Regions from separate parts of the Clostridium beijerinckii genome, predicted to be linked through region 1. Evidence: riboswitches for the same ligand, from Rfam matches in the RefSeq annotation. Region 1 holds a riboswitch; the other holds the start of a gene.
The links. Region 1 has a riboswitch for FMN ahead of PZA12_RS02690 (ECF transporter S component). Riboswitches for the same ligand answer to the same signal wherever they lie in the genome.
Positions count from the first base shown of each region.

Region 1 (9,975 bases):
GTGAAAATAACATTCATATGAGTTTATACAAGGAAGATGAATGGTATATAGAAAAATTAGATTACTGGGCTAAACAAGAAAGCGAAATAACTAACATCATTCCTAATATCATTGATTTTAATAAATTAATAGAACAATGGAAAAGAGAAGGGGTAGGACCAAGTAAGATTTTATGTATGTCTAATCCAAAAGAAATAAACTTCTTGAAAGAAAATATTTATGGGAATGATTTAAATATATATCCTTCAAAGCCAACATACTTAGAAATTATGCCTATAAAAGCATCAAAAACATCTGCAATAACCTGCTTACAAAAGAAATTCAGTATAGATAAATCAGAAATAATAGCAATGGGAGACAATTATAACGACATTGATATGTTAGAGTATGCAGGAGTTGGAGTAGCGATGGGAAATGCTCCAGAAGATGTGAAGAAACATGCTGATGATGTAACCTTAACTAATGATGAAGATGGGGTAGCAGAAGCACTGATAAAATATGTTATCAACAAGAAATAAAGAAAATGTTTTATGTCTGCTGTATTTAGAACTTTCATAAAATGCTTTTTTAGAGATGTGTAAGCATAGATAATAAGTATAAAAAAGTTAAATTTTAACTCATACTATCGAAGTTATGTGAAATAAAAATGAATTACATACACTTGCGGAATGTTTATTTATAAACTTAAGCAAATGTATGTAATTTATTTAAATTCCAGCCTTTTTATATTTGAAATTTATTAATCTTTTATTCCAAATATTTATTTTATATCTGTATAATATGCATATCCCATAAGTCGGCTAATATTTTTAGCTACATTCATAAATTCGTCTTTGTATTTTAATAAATCATCCATAGTATTAAAGAGTGTTACAGATGAGAGACTAGTTGCGGCAATAATTTTATTAGTTCTATCAAAAATAGGAACAGCTATGCATATAACACCCGTATCGTATTCAATATTGTCTAATGCATATAGGTTCTTTCTTATAACATGAATTTCTTCTATAAGAACATTTATATCAGTTATTGTGTTCTCAGCATATTTTATGAATTCTGTATCTTTTAATAATTCTCTTATTTTATCATCAGAATATTGAGATAATATCAATTTACCAGAAGCAGTACAATAAATAGGCGCTTTTTTTCCTATACTAGAAGACATTATTATATTTCTACTAGTATTTTCGGAAGATACTTTATCTACATAAATTATGTTATTAAATGATTCGTCAGGAATACAAAGATGTATTACTTCATCAAACTTATTAGCAAAGTCATATATATGAGGTCTGGCGACATTTATTAAATCCATACTATTTGTTATAGAAGAAGATAAGTTAAGAAGCTTAATTCCTAATTGATATTTATCGTTTTCTGTATTTTGTGTAACATATTCTTTATATTTTAAAGTTGTAATTATTCTATGTATGGTACTCTTGCTTAAACCTAAATTTTTTGACAATTCAGCAATTCCACATCCTTTTGGATATTCGGCTAAGCAATCAAGTATATCAAGAGCACGTTCCACCGATTGAACTAAGTTTGGATTGCTTAAATCCTCTGACATATAAAATCCTCCTAAATAGTTTTATCTTTATACTACATTGTAATGTTTAATTTTAATTTTAACAAATAAAAAGTTAAAAATTTTATTTTTATATCAGTATCATTGACAATTGTAAGTGATGATATTAGAATTAAGATAATAAATGAAACGGCGTTCCACAGTACGGAACGATGGCGCGCGTTGAAAAAATTTAATAATACATATAAGGATGGAAATATTTATATGGAAAGGGGAGAATAGATAATGGAAAACATTTTGGATCAGTTTTCAATGGACTTTTTTAGATTAGATGGAAAAGTGGCAATAGTTACTGGAGGAAATACAGGTCTTGGACAAGGATATGCAGTTGCATTAGCTAAGGCAGGAGCAGATTTAGTTATTTCTACCCACGGTGATAATTGGGATGATACACGAGAATTGATAGAAAAACAAGGCAGAAAAGTCATATTTGTGAAAGCAGATTTAACACAAAAAGAAGGAAGGCAGGATGTGATTAATTCTGCGATGAAATCTTATGGGAAAGTAGATATATTAGTAAACAACGCTGGAACTATAAGAAGAACACCTCTTCTTGATTATAAAGAAGAAGACTGGAACGCAGTTATGGATATTAATTTGAATGCTGTATATTTCTTAAGTCAAGAAGTTGCTAAAATAATGGTTAAACAAGGCTCTGGTAAAATAATAAATATAGCGTCTATGTTATCATTTCAGGGTGGAAAGTTCGTGCCTCCATATACAGCAAGTAAACATGGAGTTGCAGGTATAACAAAGGCATTTGCTAATGAATTAGCGAGTAAAAATATTCAAATAAATGCGATAGCACCTGGATATATAAAGACAGCAAATACTGAGCCAATAAGAGCAGATAAAGAAAGAAATGCAGAAATCCAGGGAAGAATACCAGCAGATAGATGGGCTGAACCATCTGACTTAATGGGAGCAGTAGTATTTCTAGCAAGTAGAGCATCTGATTATGTTAATGGCCATATTCTAGCAGTTGATGGAGGATGGTTAGTAAGATAATCAGTATTCAAAATTATATATAAATATTGACTAAAATTAAAAAATGGCCTTATCAAAAGTATAGATATGGAAATCTATCTCTAGATTATTTTGGTAAGATTAAAAACAAATATATAGTGAAAGTGGTGTATTTATGGACGTAATTACTATAGGAGATGCAATGATTGCAATGTGTCCTCAAGAAAAAGGACCAATAATATTTTGTGACACATTCAAAAGAAAAGTAGGTGGAGCAGAATTAAATGTTGCAATGGGATGTGCAAGATTAGGATTGCAATCTGGATGGATAAGTAGATTAGGAAATGATGATTTCGGTAAATATATATTAAAGACTGTAAGAGGTGAGGGGATAGACACATCAGAAGTACAACTTGTTGATGGATATCCAACTTCAGTGTATTTCAGAGAAGTTTTATCTGATGGATCAAGTAGATCGTTTTATTATAGAGAAAAATCACCAACTAGTACAATGGATGCAAAGAAATTGAATGAGGAATATATAAAAAATGCGAAAGTGCTTCATATTACAGGCGTTTTTCCTTCAATAACTGAAAATAATAGAGAAGTTATATTAGACGCAGTAAAATTAGCTAAAAAAAATAATCTTATAATATCATTTGATCCAAATATCAGATTAAAGATGTGGACTAAGGAAGAAGCAAAAAACTATATAGAAAAACTTTTACCTTATGTTGATATTCTTTTAATAGGTGATGAAGAAATAGAGATATTATTGGGAGATGCAAATATAGAAGAAGCAATAAAAGTTTTCCATAATAAAGGAATAGAAAAAGTAATAGTTAAAAAAGGAGCCAAGGGAGCAATAGGTTCAGATGGTAAAAATATTTATGATATTGAAGCTATTAAACCAAAAGCTTTAGTTGATACAGTAGGTGCAGGCGATGGATTTGCGGCAGGATTTTTAACGGCCTTATTGAAAGGTAAGTCACTAGAAGATTGTGTTAGATTTGCAAATGCAGTTGGATCATTAGTTGTAGGTGTCGAAGGCGATAATGAGGGACTACCTTACTATGATGATGTTTTAGTACATTTAGGGCAAGCAAAGAAAATAGAACGCTAAGAATAGATATTTGTATTTAATAAAGTATTTTATGAATGATGTAGATTAATTTTAAATAAAATAAATTAAAGATGAGGTGTAATAAATAATGTTTGAAAAAATATATAATACATTAAAAGAAGAAAAGGCAGTAGCTGTTATTAGAACTAAGACATATGAAGAAGCAAAAGAAATAAGTATAGCAGCAATTGAAGGCGGAATGAAAATTATAGAGATAACTATGAGTGTACCAAATGCACCAAAGTTAATAAAAGAATTAAAAGAAGAATATAAAAATGCTTGTGTTGGTGCTGGAACAGTGTTAACAAAAGATGCTGTAGATGCATGTATTGAAAACAATTCTGATTTTATTGTTTCTCCTTGTATAGATGAAGATGTAATTGCTTATGCAAATCAAAGAAAAGCATTAATAATTCCAGGCTTAATGACAATGTCAGAGTTAAATAAGGCTTACAAATTAGGTTTGAGATTTATTAAAGTATTCCCAGGTAATGTTGTCGGAAAGGCATTTATAGGGGCAGCAAAATCAATATTCCCAGATCTTAGCGTTATGCCTACTGGAGGCGTAAACAAAGATAATATAAGTGAATGGATACAAGCAGGAGCAGATTGTAGCGGTATAGGTAGCGATTTAAATAAAGTTTATAAAAGTAACGGTGTTGCAGGTGTAAAAGAATATTGCGCAGATGTTATAAGTAAAGTTAAAAATTTATAATTTTCAGTAAAGATTTAAAGCACTTAATCAATAAAATTAAGTGCTTTAAATCTTTTTTTATTAATGATTTTCTGAGCTATTTTTTTTAGATATTTATAAAATAGTTATGTTAAAAGGCAGATTGTTTTAGAAAGCAACAGATACTGTTAATATTATTTAAAATGTAGGGTTAAATAATATCAATTTGCAATTTATATTTAGAAATTTATCTATTGAATAAAAGACTAATGATAGTGACTTTATATTAAAAAAATGATATATTAATAAAAAATGGACCGAGTATAATTAAAATAATGAGTAGAAGGAAGGTATTATACATGTATGAAATGAAGGAAGAATACAAAATCGGAATTGATCAGATTGATGAGCAACACAAAAAGCTTTTTGAATTGGCAGATAAAGCTTATACGCTGTTAAAAGATGAATTTGCAATTGATAAGTATGATAAGATAATACATATTATGGATGAACTAAAGGATTACACAATTTTCCACTTCAAGTCAGAAGAAGAATATATGAAAAGCATAAATTATAAAAGACTCTTTACTCAAAAAGTTGAGCATGATAAGTTTATTAAAAGTCTTGAAGAAATAGATTACAAAAACATTGATGAAAATCAAGATGAAAGTTTAATAAAACTTTTGAATTTTTTAAATGATTGGTTAACAGAGCATATATTGAAAACTGATAAGCTCATAGGAGAATAGTATAATTATAATAAAAACGTTTTATTATAATTATTTTGCGGTGAGGGTGAGATATAGAAATCTTACTCTTTTTTTTATTATAAATTTAAAAATGTAAAGAGTACTCAAATAGATGTTGCAAAGTATTGATTAAAGTTATATAATAAAGAAAATAAAATATATATCTTCAGGGCAGGGCGTAAATCCCTACCGGCGGTATAGCCCGCGAGCTTTTAAGAAAGCAGATTCGGTGTAACTCCGAGGCCGACAGTATAGTCTGGATGAAAGAAGGTAACCTATTAGGAATTGAAACTTGATTTATTATTACTTACTGAATGTATGCCCTGATGTATTTTACATCAGGGCTTTTTATTTTTTTATAAGTATTGCAAATAATTCAGGAGTAAATAATGTAATAAGAATACTTTGATACTAAATTCCTAATAAGCTACACCAAGAAGATAATCTTTTGGGAGGCAAAGAATATGAATGAAAAAACAAGTAAATTAATCAAAATCTCTTTATTATCAGCAATTGCAATTATACTTATGTATTTTGATTTTCCAATAATACCTGCGTTTCCATGGCTTAAGATAGATTTGAGTGATGTACCAGCATTGTTGGGTGCTTTTGGATTTGGTCCTGTAGCAGGGGTAATAATAGAATTAATAAAAAATCTTTTGGTTCCATTAATTAGAGGAAGTCAAACAGGTTTTGTTGGAGAGACAGCAAACTTCTTGTTTGGGGCAGCATTAATTTTACCAGCATCATTTATTTACTATAGAAATAAGAGCAAGAAAAATGCAATATTAGGAATGATAATAGGTGGAATTGCAATGGAGGCAATGGGAATTGTGGGTAACATATATTTATTATTGCCAGCTTATGGGATGAAGATGCCAGCAGATATGTTACAGAATTATGTTTGGGCATTACTAGCTTTCAATGGAGTAAAGGCCATTATGGTGTCAGTATTAACATATATTCTATACAAAAAAGTATCTGTTTCAATTTTTAAGGTTGAACCAAACTTTGGCAGCTCAGAAAATAAGACAAAAATTGTATAATTTTAAAATAATATAAGTAGAAAAAGCTGTAACAAAATAATTCAAATTTTGTTACAGCTTTTTATTGTATATTGGTTGGTATATAAATTTAGTATTATATATAACCATTTATATTAAATTGATTTTTAACATGATTATTAAATAAGCTAAAGATGATAATTTATTTAATGTAGGATCAAATTTTAATAGTAACTATTGAAATAAAGAGGAGTGCTTTCTCCTTTCAAATTTATAATTTAGATTTAATTTGGCATACTGGTTATAATAATATATAAATAATTAACTTTAAACAGATATATTATAGTTTTTAGATATATTAATATTTATTATCCCAAAAGTGATAAAGTAAATTTATTAGTAGAAAGTTAAAATTAATTAATAATAATTATTGATTAATAATGGATTATTTGGTATTATATATATAGAAAACATTAAAAGATTAAAGAAGATATTTAATGATCAAGTGAATATAAAGAAAATGAGATCATAATAATTTATCATAGCATTTAGAATGCAACAAGACGAATGGCTAAATGTATATCAAAAGGAATAACAAGTAATAATAAAGAGGTAGTAGTTAAATTATTAACTCTGCAAGAAGTCACAAAAATGATATAATTATAGAAACCTTTAAATTAAAGGTCATTCTAATTAGCTCATTACAATAAATGCAGAAGCGCTTAATTGATATATATTTTACAAGATGATAGATTAACATAGTAAGATATGTATTTATTAATATTTAATTATCAAATCTAAGGGAGGTTTTTTTATGGAAAAATATATTTGTACAGTATGTGGTTATATTTATGATGAGGCAGCAGGTGATCCAGATAATGGAGTTGCACCTGGAACAAAATTTGAAGATATTCCAGACGATTGGGTTTGCCCATTATGTGGAGTTCCAAAATCAGATTTTGAAAAAGAACAATAATAGATATTGTTTTAATTTAAATTTGACTATATAATTATTTTAGAAAATTTATAAATAAGAATAAAATATTTAAAAACAATAGATATAAGGGGCTATCAAAATAATTTTATTAGATTTTGAAAGTCCCTTATAATATATTTATATTAATTATTTACCACAAGGTCCTAAATAATAAAAATGGGAGAATGCATAGATATGTTTACAGAAGAGAGACTAAACGAAATATTAAATATTTTAAATACATATGGAAAAGTTAAAGTTAAGGATTTAAGTAAAAAGTTTAATGTAACAGAAGATTGTATTAGAAAAGATTTAAAACAGCTTGAGCATACGGGAAAGCTAAAAAGGACGTATGGAGGTGCGATCCAAATAAGGGAATCATCTCAGTTGTATGACATTTCAGAAAGAGAGAAGATAGATATTTCAACTAAAAGCATAATTGCTAAGAAAGCCTTAGAGCTAATACAAGATAGGGAAACTATATTTTTAGATTTATCAACAATTAATATTCTTATAGCTAAATCTATTTTGACAACTCAAAAAAGAATAACTGTAGTAACAAATATGTTGGAGATAGCAAATATTTTAGCAAAAGCAACCAATAATATTACGGTTGTAGTTGCAGCCGGGGTTTTAAATAAATCTCTTAATGGCTTTATTGGATCTTCAACTAATGATTTTATTAAAAAATATAAATTCGATAAATCTTTTATAGGAAGTTGTGGAATTGATGCCTTTGACAAAAGTATAACTACTTTTGAAATTGAGGATGGAATCACTAAGGCTACAATAATACAATCTAGTAAAAAGACATTTTTAGTTATGGAGAACAAGAAATTTTTTGTAGATGGTAATTATAAATTTGCAATGATTGATGATATAAATGCCATAATAACGGATGAAAAGCCTAATCAACAAATTATAGATGTATTAGAAAGTAATGAAATTGAATTGATATAGAATAGAAGTGAATCAATTAGTAGAGGTAGTTTTTTGCTACATATAAATTGATGATAAGTGTAAAGAGACAATTTATGCAATTTGAACATAATGATTGCATTAATTGTCTCTTTGATATGTTTACCTAAGCACAGAAATTTGCAATTGAGATATTACTCCTTTAACCACATTAAAATAGCATCTTCCTTGTTATCTTCATAGTACCCTTTTCGAATTCCCTCTTGTTTAAAGTTATATTTCTCATAAAGGGCTTTGGCAGCGGCGTTACTTTTTCTAACTTCGAGAGTATATGCTACACACCCTTGAGATTTACAATAAGATAGTAATTCTTCTAGGAGTTTAGAGGCTATTCCTTGTTTTCGATAGTTTGGATGTATTGCTATGTTTGTTATATGAGCTTCATCCAATACTATCCATGTTCCAGCAAATCCTACAACTTTATCATCAACTTTAGCAACAAAATATTTAGCAACAGGATTGGTTAGTTCCTGCATATAAGAACTTTTGCTCCAGCATATAGAAAAGCTCAACGAGCTTATATCTAAAATTTCATCTATATCTTCTTCTTTCATTAAATTTATAGCTATATTCACTATAATCTCATCCTTTGCTCGTATTCTCTTTCAGCCTGAGATTTTTTAAGATAAACTGGAGCGGAATTTGGATCGTCATATTCTCCGTTCTTTAATAGTATGCTGCCTATTTCGCCTAATGAAGAGGCACGAATTAAATTAAGGTGATTAGGAGGAAAATATGAATTTGGACAATTATCAATCAAATAATCTTTATATTTATCAACACCATCGCCTATAAAAATAACTTTTTCATTTTTGGATTTAATTATTTCTATAAGTTCATCAATATCCAATGCTGAATAATCTAATAGACGTTCCAATTTTATAGGTGAATTTGAATCATTATTGTTATTGCAAGTATATTCTCCTTTATATAGTGAAGTATAAACACTATTTCTTAAAGCATCCATTATAGGGCATATTATACCATCGAAATTAGATACGCTAAATGCAAGTGCATCTAAACTAGAAACACTAATGTAAGGCTTGTTACTTCCCAAGCTAAGACCTTTTATTGTTGCCATGCCTATTCTAAGTCCAGTAAATGAACCGGGACCCTTTGAAATAACATAGCCATCAATATCATCAATACTTAAGTTGTTATTGTTTAGCAACTCTTGAATTATAGACATTAGTATTATAGAGTGTTCTTTCTTATCGTTTAATGTAATTTCTCCAAGTAGTTTATCATCTTTCATCAAAGCAGCAGTTGCCACTTTAGAAGATGAATCTACGGCAAGAATAATCATATTTTCAACTCCTTTATATAATCATATCTTTTTCCATAAGCATTTAGCGTGATTTTCCTATAATCTTCGCCTTTGCTATAATCTTTCTTTATATCTATATGAAGTAAGTCATTTGGTAGAATTTCTTCTATATAATTTGCCCACTCTATTATTGATACTGCATCTGAAAATATATAATCATCAAATCCAATTGCATATATTTCATCAGGATCACTTACTCTATAAACATCGAAATGATTGAGCTTTAATCGACCGCTATCATATTCGTTCACTATAGTAAATGTTGGACTAGTAATATTATCGTTAATGCCTAATCCTTTAGCTATGCCCTTTGTAATATGAGTCTTACCTACACCTAAATCACCAGTTAAGCAGATTATATCACCGGCATTTAATAATTTGCCTAAATTTATTCCTAATTTAGCAGTATCATCTACATTATAAATTTCAAATTCCATGAAGTGCCTCCTTTAAGTGAGAATTAATTCTTATTAATTAGAATTTTATATCAATAACTTACATATAGTTATTATGTATAGAACCTAATAATTGTTAAATCTACAAACTCTCATCTTTTTATTTTATCTCAAAATTGCATAAAAGCAAATTAAT
Region 1 covers NZ_CP144906.1:530,185-540,159, forward strand. Annotated here, with positions in the region: gene PZA12_RS02660 (Cof-type HAD-IIB family hydrolase) at 1-518, shown strand, start outside; gene PZA12_RS02665 (IclR family transcriptional regulator) at 761-1,570, opposite strand; gene kduD (2-dehydro-3-deoxy-D-gluconate 5-dehydrogenase KduD) at 1,814-2,596, shown strand; gene PZA12_RS02675 (sugar kinase) at 2,730-3,677, shown strand; gene PZA12_RS02680 (bifunctional 4-hydroxy-2-oxoglutarate aldolase/2-dehydro-3-deoxy-phosphogluconate aldolase) at 3,766-4,392, shown strand; gene PZA12_RS02685 (bacteriohemerythrin) at 4,710-5,099, shown strand; FMN riboswitch at 5,258-5,375, shown strand; gene PZA12_RS02690 (ECF transporter S component) at 5,564-6,145, shown strand; gene rd (rubredoxin) at 6,918-7,079, shown strand; gene PZA12_RS02700 (DeoR/GlpR family DNA-binding transcription regulator) at 7,275-8,039, shown strand; gene rimI (ribosomal protein S18-alanine N-acetyltransferase) at 8,192-8,632, opposite strand; gene tsaB (tRNA (adenosine(37)-N6)-threonylcarbamoyltransferase complex dimerization subunit type 1 TsaB) at 8,632-9,363, opposite strand; gene tsaE (tRNA (adenosine(37)-N6)-threonylcarbamoyltransferase complex ATPase subunit type 1 TsaE) at 9,360-9,821, opposite strand.

Region 2 (9,975 bases), 910 kb from region 1:
AGAGCAGAACTTGAAAGAATATCGGCTCTATCTAGTGAAGAAGCACGTGAGATTCTTCTAGATGAAATAAGGAAAGAAATTACACACGATGCAGCTTTAATGATAAAAGATATTGAAAGTAAGGCAAAAGAAGAGGCAGACAAGAGGGCAAGGGAAGTAATTACAACTGCGATCCAAAGATGTGCTGCCGATCATGTGTCTGAATCAACTGTACACGTTGTTGCACTACCGAATGATGAGATGAAAGGTAGAATAATAGGTAGAGAAGGAAGAAACATTAGAACCTTGGAAACATTAACAGGAGTTGATTTAATTATAGATGATACTCCAGAAGCAGTCATTCTTTCTAGCTTTGATCCAATTAGGAGAGAAGTTGCGAGAATGGCACTAGAAAAGTTAATAGTGGATGGCAGAATACATCCAGCAAGAATCGAAGAGATGGTTGAAAGAGCAACTAAGGACGTAGAAAGTAGTATAAAAGAAGAAGGAGAGCAAGCAGCTCTTGAAACTAGTGTACATGGACTACATCCTGAAATTATAAAACTTCTTGGTAGATTGAAGTATAGAACAAGTTATGGGCAAAATGTGTTAAAGCATTCCATAGAAGTTTCATACTTAGCTGGCTTAATGGCTTCAGAGCTAGGTTTAGATGTTACTTTAGCTAAAAGAGCAGGATTGCTACACGATATTGGTAAAGCTGTGGATCAAGAACAAGAAGGGCCTCATGCTCTAATTGGTGGAGATCTAGCTAAAAAGTATCACGAATCGCCATTAGTAATAAATGCAATAGCAGCGCATCATTCAGATGTAGAAATGCAATCTTTAGAAGCAGTACTAGTTCAAGCGGCAGATGCAATATCAGCGGCTAGACCAGGCGCTAGAAGAGAGACATTGGAAGCATACATTAAGAGATTGGAAAAGTTAGAGGAAATTGCAAATTCACATGAAGGTGTAGAAAAGTCATATGCCATTCAAGCTGGTAGAGAGATTAGAATTATGGTTAAACCAGATAAAGTAGATGATGCTGGAACAATTGAATTGGCACGTAATTTAGTTAAAAGTGTCGAGGAAGAACTTGAATATCCAGGACAAATTAAAATTAATGTCATAAGAGAAACTAGAGCAGTAGATTTTGCTAAGTAAAAAAAGTGAAGTATATTTTGTTAAGTGATGAAATATACTTCATTTTATTATAGATTAAGTGTAATTAATTCATTTAAACTATAATTGAGTATTTAAAAACAAAATACCTAGAAAGAAAAATATTTTTTAATTTAGTAATTCTAAAAGGAATTTTAGGAATTATATAGAATATATTTAATGTAAACGATTTGTGTATTAAATTCTAGGAGGAATAACAAAAATGGAAGTATTAAAAGTATCAACAAAGTCAAATCCTAATTCTGTAGCAGGTGCACTAGCAGCTATAATAAAGGAAAAAAATATTGCAGAAATTCAAGCTGTTGGTGCAGGTGCTATAAATCAAGCTGTTAAAGCTATTGCAATAGCAAGGGGATTTGTTGCACCAAGTGGAAAAGATATAGTATGTGTACCGGCTTTCACAGATATACAAATAGATGGAGAAGAAAGAACGGCCATAAAATTAATAGTACAACCTAGATAATTAAAATTATTTCTAAATTATTATATGAGCAATCATTTTTAAGTTGAAATTATCAATAAAAACGATTATACTATAATAGTTAAATGCTATATTTATTAATTTTTTGTAAAGAGGTGTATATAATGATAGCAAAAGAGGTTACAGTAAAAAATTCATCTGGTCTTCATGCTAGACCAGCAACATTATTAGTTAAGAAGGCTTCTTCATTTAAATCAGACGTTAGTATAGAATATAACGGAAAGAAAGCAAATGTAAAAAGCTTAATCGGAGTATTATCTTTAGCAGTAACTAAAGATGCTACTATCAAGGTTGTTGCTTCAGGAGATGACGAAGCTTTAGCAGTTGAAGAAATCGTTAAATTAGTTCAAACTTTAGAAGACTAATATACCAAAAAGGGTTCCATATTATTAATATGGAACCTTTTTTGGTGCATTAGTAGTATAAGTATTAAATAATTTATATAAGTATAATTTTTGATATCGATTACTCATGCAGATCTTTAATTAAAGGCTAATTCTCATCCATTATTAAATTGCATCTAAATAGCAATGAAAACAAATCTAAGGCACCTAAAAATACTGCAATATAGATAAACCTCTCTATTATTGGAATATTCATAGAAATTAATTTTGCTATATTTAGGTTAAACAAACCTATTGTTCCCCAATTTAATGAACCTATAAGAACTAATAAAAAGGAAAGTTTATCTAAGATACCTATCTTACACATATTTCTTCACTCCAATCTTTAATATGATCCTTAGTATATATATATGATTCTTAGAGACAATAATAACAAAAATGTAAAATAAATTTAAATACAAAAGAGTACAAATAATTCTAAAATTAAATAGGCAAGAATCAAAAAAATATGATATAATACGAATGTTAAAAGAAAAAGCATAAAATATATTCGTGTGGAGGTTTTTAGATGAGAAATTTATATAGCACACCTTTAAATTCAAGATACGCATCAAAGGAAATGAGTTTTATTTTTTCTGATGATATGAAGTTTACAACTTGGAGAAAATTATGGGTAGCTTTAGCAGAAGGAGAAAGAGAACTCGGATTAAATATAACTGAGGAACAAATAAAAGAGTTAAAAGAACATATCAATGATATAAATTATGATGAGGCTGCTAAAAAAGAAAAAGAAGTTAGACATGATGTTATGAGTCATGTATATGCATATGGTCTTCAATGTCCAAGCGCAAAGGGAATTATCCATTTAGGAGCTACATCTTGTTATGTTGGAGATAATACAGATATTATAATAATGAGAGATGCTTTAAATCTAATTAAAAATAAAATAGTTACAGTCCTAAATCATTTGAAAAATTTTGCACTAGAATATAAAGACATGCCAACATTAGGTTTTACACATTTCCAACCAGCTCAATTAACTACAGTAGGAAAAAGAGCTACATTATGGATGCAAGATTTAGTAATGGATATTGAAAATATCGACTTTTTATTATCAACATTAAAGCTTAGAGGTGTTAAGGGTACTACAGGCACTCAAGCTAGTTTTATGGAACTTTTTGATGGGGATGAAAATAAAGTTAAATCTTTAGATAAAATTGTTGCAGAAAAAATGGGATTTGAAAAAAGTTATGGAGTAACAGGTCAAACATACCCAAGAAAACTTGACTCTATCGTATTAAATACATTATCAGAAATTGCTCAAAGTGCTTACAAATTTAGTAATGATTTAAGATTACTTCAAAATATGAAAGAAATGGAAGAGCCATTTGAAAAAAATCAAATAGGATCATCAGCTATGGCTTATAAGAGAAATCCTATGAGAAGTGAAAGAATAAGTGCATTAGCTAGATATGTAATAGTAGATGCATTAAATCCGGCAATTACAGCAGGAACTCAGTGGTTTGAAAGAACACTAGATGATTCGGCTAACAAGAGACTATCTGTAGCTGAAGGATTTTTGGCATTAGATGGAGTTTTAAATTTATACATAAATATTGCTGAAAACATGGTAGTATATGATAAAGTTATAGCATCTCACGTGCAAAGAGAATTACCATTTATGGCCACTGAAAATATAATGATGGAAGCTGTAAAAAGAGGTAAGGATAGACAAGAATTACACGAACAGATTAGAGTGCACTCTATGGCTGCTGCTCAAAGAGTAAAAGGAGAAGGGTTAGATAATGACCTAATCGATAGAATAATAAATGATGATTCATTTGGTCTATCTAAGGAAGAAATTCTAGCAATTATAGACCCAACTAAGTTTGTTGGAAGAGCACCAAGTCAAGTTGTTGAGTTTATAGATGAATATGTAAATCCTATTATTAAGAATAATGAAGACGCATTAAAAATTAAGAGTGAGATAACTGTATAATAAATAATATAAACGTTAAAATTAAGCATATATATAAATCAAAGAAATACATATTTATGAAATATGTATTTGAAAGCTAACTGTTATAAGTGAAAGTTAAAATTTATAATCTGAGTTAATGAATTTAGTTAACTTATTAAAAATTGATTTAATTACAAGTAAGGTTGTTCAGGATTAGCTTGCTAAATCAGAGTTGAAGCAAGCTGGTCCTTGATGCAACCTATTTTTTTATGTGCTTTCAGAGCTATGCTTTGGTAGTATTCAGGTAAACATGTATCTGATTTAGATTAATGTAATCTAGAGTTTGAGATAGATATTGTATATCAATCGAATTTCAAAGCTCTAAGTGTTGGATACCTGTTAGGATAAATTTGGCTAAGGGGATAATTCAGTTTGTCATAACTATGACAGCAATAAAGACAGTCACCATTATGAAGTCTATAAGTAATAAAGCCGTTATGAAAATACCGTCCTATAGATGGAGTGTAAAATTGAATTAAACAGCCTCTATCTAATGATTTATCGTTTGGAAGCTTAGTGGCTCCTAATTTTGGCGTTATTAAGTATTGATATAGCTCTTCAACTCGAATCCAGGCATGAGTGTATGGCTTCCAAGCTGCATTTTGACTAAAACCCCCAGCATGAATTATTTGAGACATAAAATTAGTACAATCCCCTCCGATTCCAGAAAATGATTTATATTCAGGATTATAATTTAATGCAAATCTTTCAGCATAATTGCAGGCATCTGTGACATTAAATTTGGAAGATCTTTTTTCATCGTGGTTATTAGTAGAAAGACAGCTAGAAGCTATAAACATTTCAAATAATGAATCAATTGATGAAAGTTTATCCTTATATGCATTTATGTTGCGGTTTTCATTGAAGTTAAGGCTATTTACTAGGCTTGATAAATCAGTGTTTATGATATGTTCATATAAAAGTGGATTTTCTTCATTCTCTGCTATAAATTGTATTTTGCATTTGTCTTGCAAATACTCTAAAATGAGTATATATTCATTTATTGAAACTGAATTTATATTTTGAGGATAATTTTTTATAATAAAAGAAGTCTTCAGAATTAATTTAACTTTAATGAAACTTGGGATTTGTTCTAATATATTATACGCATAATCAAATTTATAGTCTTTAAATGAAGAATTTAATTTTTTTGCCCATTCAAAGCTGAATAATTTTTTTAGGTAAATTTCTTTTAATATGGTATCATCTAAATTATACTTATGTTTAGAAATTAAATTAAGATTATTATAAGGCATTGATAGTAAAAAGGATAAATTATATAAACTCTCTGTTAGCATATAGTTTCCTTATTTAAAATTGTTATCATTAAATATGTTTATGAGGGAAATTATAGAAATGTGTTAATAAATTAATTTTTTATAAAGTTATTTGTTTGTACTACCTGATTAATAGTTTAATATGGGCTTTAGGCATATTCAAAAAATAACATGTTCATTTATTTTATATGCCTTAATGAATTAAAGTTTTAAGAAAAATATATATTAAGATTTGTAATACCCTAGATTATAGATTAAAACAACAAAAATATTCATAAAAATTTAAAAGTAGATACAAATATATTTAATATGTTATAATGTAATATGGACGAAAAAAGTGATGAACTTATAATATTTTTATAGAGAATATTGTAAATCTAAAATGAAAATTATAAATTTGGTGACTATACTTGCAAATTATAATTGTTGTAGGATAAAGTCAAATTTGTTAAAGATTTTTATAAAGGAGCTATAAGAAGAAATGCAAGAATTATCTAACGGAATAGCTAGCAAGTATGAAGAAATAATTGAAAAAATAAAGAGTTTTTCAGATGAATATCTAAATGAAGATTATAAGAATATTTGTGTTCTAGCAACAGAAACTTTATTTTTAAATTATGAAGAACAATTTAAAAAGGGGAAGAGCTTTTCATGGGGAGCAGGAATAGTGCATGCTATAGGAACTGTAAATAACTTATTTGATTCAAAAGAAAAGCCATATATTAAAGTTGCTGACTTATATAAGGAGTTTGGTGTTAGTAGTAGTACAGGCTCTAGTAAATCAAAGGAAGTAAAAAGCTTATTAGATATATCAAAAGATAATAATAAATGGATAATAGGCGAAAATAAGGATGCAGAAGCTTCAGAAGGTACTATGCTAAAAGCTAAAGAAGAAGTTGCATTAACGATGAATGATAAAATAGAAGAGGATAAAGCTGTTAAGGATGAAACAAAAGTTCCTTTTAAATTTGTTGTCCATAAAGATTATATAATGGCTCAAAGAATTATTGAGTATGCATGGAGACAAAAGAATTATAAAAATAAGGCGAAATATGCAAAAGAAGCTTTAGAAGTATATGAAGATTGTGCGGATGCATATATAATATTATCAAAAGATTCTAGTTTAAATAATAACCAGAAGACAGAACTTCTAGAAAAAGCAGTTACAGCAGCAAAGAATTTATTAAGAATAGATGATTTGAAAAATGCACCAGCAGAGCTTCTTAGATTAAAGATAGCGAGGCAACTTTTCGGAGCTAAGTATAGTTTGGCGATTCATTTATGGGAAATTGGTGAAAAAGGAGCTGCAATAGATAATGCTTTAGAAATTCTAGAGTATGATGAGAAAGATGAATTGGTGGTTAGAAGTTTAGTAGTTAATTGGCTTTTAATTGAAAAAAGATATGCACAACTAAAAAGCCTGCTAGAAAAATATGAAAAGGACAATTTGGCAGCTATACACTATAGTAGAGTAGCGTTATTATATAACATCAATGAAATTAGAGCGGCAGAAAGTGCTTTAAGAAGAGCCTATAAGAGAAATCCGCATGTGATACCATACATATTAAAACAAAAAAGAGTTTCAAACTCTTTGCCAAACCTAATTAGATTTGGAAGTGAAGAAGAAGCTATGAAATATGCTAGCTTAGGGTTAGATGTTTGGAATGATCCTAAGATGCTTCAATGGATTAAAGAAAAGAAGAAAGAATTTGATATAATAAATTTTGGATAGTTACTTTACAATGATAAAGTTTCATGATATTATAATTATTGTAAATTGAATAAAGAAATCTTCGGGGTTGGGTGAAATTCCCTATCGGCGGTACAGCCCGCGAGCTTTAAAAAGCAGATTCGGTTAGATTCCGAAGCCGACAGTAAAGTCTGGATGAAAGAAGAGAGTAATGTTATAAATTATATTTAAAATTAAAGTTTTAAATGTTATTTGTTCGTATTTAAGTACCCTGAATTAAGTAAAATTCAGGGTTTTTTTATTGCAATATATTTTTAAGTTTGAAATTATATAAGATTGATAGAACTGGCTTAAAATATGTGCTGTAATATATAGGATAAATTTTAAAATTTTACTTGTATATATAAATGATTATTACAATTTTTGAAACTCCGAGGATTTGAATCCCGGAGTTTCTTTATTATTCATTAAATTATAATTCAACTAAGTGTTTATAAGATTATATTATAGGAAATAGTATAAAAAATTGGAGATGATTAGTTTTGGATGAGAAGTACATGGAGATAGCTTTAGAATTAGCTAAAAGAGGAATAGGAAGAGTAAATCCTAACCCACTAGTTGGAGCCGTTATAGTTAAAGAAAATGAAATAATAGGAGAAGGTTATCATGAGTGCTATGGAGAAGCTCATGCAGAAAGAAATGCAGTGAAAAATGCAACAAAACCTGTGGAGGGGAGCACAATTTACGTCACCTTAGAACCTTGTGCGCATTATGGAAAGACACCGCCATGCGTAGATCTAATAATTGAAAAGAAGTTTAAAAGAGTAGTAATAGGAATGTTAGATCCAAATGAGTTAGTTTCAGGAAAAAGTGTGGAAAAGTTAAAAGAGCATGGGATTGAAGTTGTAGTAGGTATTAAAGAAAAAGAATGTAAAGAATTGAATGAGATTTTTATAAAGTATATAACATCAAAGATTCCATTTGTTATTTTGAAAAGTGGAATGTCTATTGATGGGAAGATAGCAACTTATAGTGGAGAATCAAAATGGATTACATCTAAAGAATCTAGAGAAGATTCTCAACACTTAAGAAATAGGTTTCATTCGATTATGGTAGGTGTAAATACAGTAATTGAAGATGATCCTGAGCTAACATGCAGAATCAACCATGAGAAGAAGCTAATAAGGATTATTGTAGATAGTAATCTTAGAATTCCATTAGATTCTAAAGTTCTTATAAATAATGATAAAGCTGCAATAGTAGCAACGACTTTGAAATCAGATGAAGAAAAGAAAAAGAAATTAAGATCTATGGGCATTAAAGTTATAGAAGTGGCAGATAAAGATAATAGAGTTAATCTGAAAGAACTGGTTAAGAGAATTGGAGAAGAAGGAATAGATTCAATACTTATAGAAGGTGGAGGGACTTTAAATTTTTCTGCATTGGAAGAGAGAATTGTAGATAAAGTAAGATTTTATATAGCCCCTAAGATAATAGGTGGACAAAACAGCGGAAGTAGTATAGCAGGAAAAGGGTTCTTTAAATTAGATGACGCAGTTAGATTAAAGGACATTAATTATAGAACAATTGGAGAGGACTTAGTACTAGAAGGTTATGTTGCTAAATAAGAGGTGAAAGAATAAGGAGGAGAAGATGTTTACTGGAATTATTGAAGAAGTTGGCGTGTTAGAGAAATTTAGTACAGGTAATGGCTTTGGAGTTATGGAAATCAAGTGTAGTGAAGTTTTAAAGGAAACTAGAGTCGGAGATAGTATAGCTACCAATGGAGTTTGCTTAACCGTAAAAGAAAAATATTCAGATTCCTTTAAAGCAGAAGTGATGGGAGAAACTTTAGATAAAAGTAACTTAGGAAATTTAAAGGCTGGAGATAAAGTAAACCTTGAAAGGGCATTGAGATTAAGCGATAGGCTTGGTGGTCATATTGTAAGTGGACATATAGATGGTGTTGGGACAATAGTTTCCATAAAAGAAGAAAGTAATGGAACTTGGTTTACTATATCTGCACCTGAGGAGGTACTAAGATACATTATATATAAAGGATCAATTGGAATAGATGGAATAAGCTTAACTGTTGCTTATGTTGATGATGAAGTATTTAAGGTTTCTGTTATACCTCATACGATAGATAATACTATACTTTCATATAAAAAAGTCAATTCAAAGGTTAATTTGGAGTGCGATTTAATTGGTAAATATGTAGAAAAGTTATTTGGTGGAAAAGAAAAAGAAGAAAATGAAAATAGCAATATTACAATGGAATTCCTAAGAAGAAATGGGTTTTAATAATCTAAATCATCAGAATAAACTTTCGGTATATATAAAATATAAATTTAAGGAGCTGAGCATTATGTTTAATAGTATAGAAGAGGCATTAAAGGATATTAAAGAAGGGAAAATGATAATAATTGTAGATGATGAGGGAAGAGAAAATGAAGGGGATTTAGTAATTCCAGCAGAACTGGCTAATGGAGAGAATATCAATTTTATGATTAAGTACGCGAGAGGACTTGTTTGTGCACCAGTAGAAGAAGAAATTGCAGTGAAACTTGGATTAAATCCAATGGTTGAAAAAAATACTGACAACCATGAAACTGCTTTTACAGTATCCATAGATCATAAGGATACGACAACAGGCATATCAGCATTTGAAAGAGCTTATACAATAAATAAACTTGTAACTGCAAGTGAAGGCGATGACTTTAGACGACCAGGGCATGTATTTCCTTTGATAGCTAAGAATGGGGGAGTCTTTGAGAGAATTGGTCATACAGAGGCAGCAGTAGATTTGGCAAAACTTGCAGGATTTAAAGGTGCGGCAGCTATATGTGAAATAGTAAAAGATGATGGAACAATGGCAAGGCGAGATGATTTGGTAAAGTTTGCTAAGGAGCATAATTTAAAAATAGTTACTATAGCGGATCTAGTTAAATACAGAAAAGAAGAACATTTAAGTGTCGTTATGGAAACGGAAGCTAATCTTC
Region 2 covers NZ_CP144906.1:1,442,012-1,451,986, forward strand. Annotated here, with positions in the region: gene rny (ribonuclease Y) at 1-1,143, shown strand, start outside; gene PZA12_RS06735 (stage V sporulation protein S) at 1,364-1,624, shown strand; gene PZA12_RS06740 (HPr family phosphocarrier protein) at 1,747-2,007, shown strand; gene PZA12_RS06745 (DUF378 domain-containing protein) at 2,135-2,353, opposite strand; gene purB (adenylosuccinate lyase) at 2,555-3,985, shown strand; gene PZA12_RS06755 (amidase domain-containing protein) at 4,309-5,304, opposite strand; gene PZA12_RS06760 (DUF6398 domain-containing protein) at 5,765-7,015, shown strand; FMN riboswitch at 7,069-7,184, shown strand; gene ribD (bifunctional diaminohydroxyphosphoribosylaminopyrimidine deaminase/5-amino-6-(5-phosphoribosylamino)uracil reductase RibD) at 7,516-8,601, shown strand; gene PZA12_RS06770 (riboflavin synthase) at 8,627-9,277, shown strand; gene PZA12_RS06775 (bifunctional 3,4-dihydroxy-2-butanone-4-phosphate synthase/GTP cyclohydrolase II) at 9,342-9,975, shown strand, end outside.
Region 2: it holds a riboswitch for FMN, as region 1 does, so the genes downstream of both, ribD (bifunctional diaminohydroxyphosphoribosylaminopyrimidine deaminase/5-amino-6-(5-phosphoribosylamino)uracil reductase RibD) here and PZA12_RS02690 (ECF transporter S component) in region 1, are expected to answer to the same signal.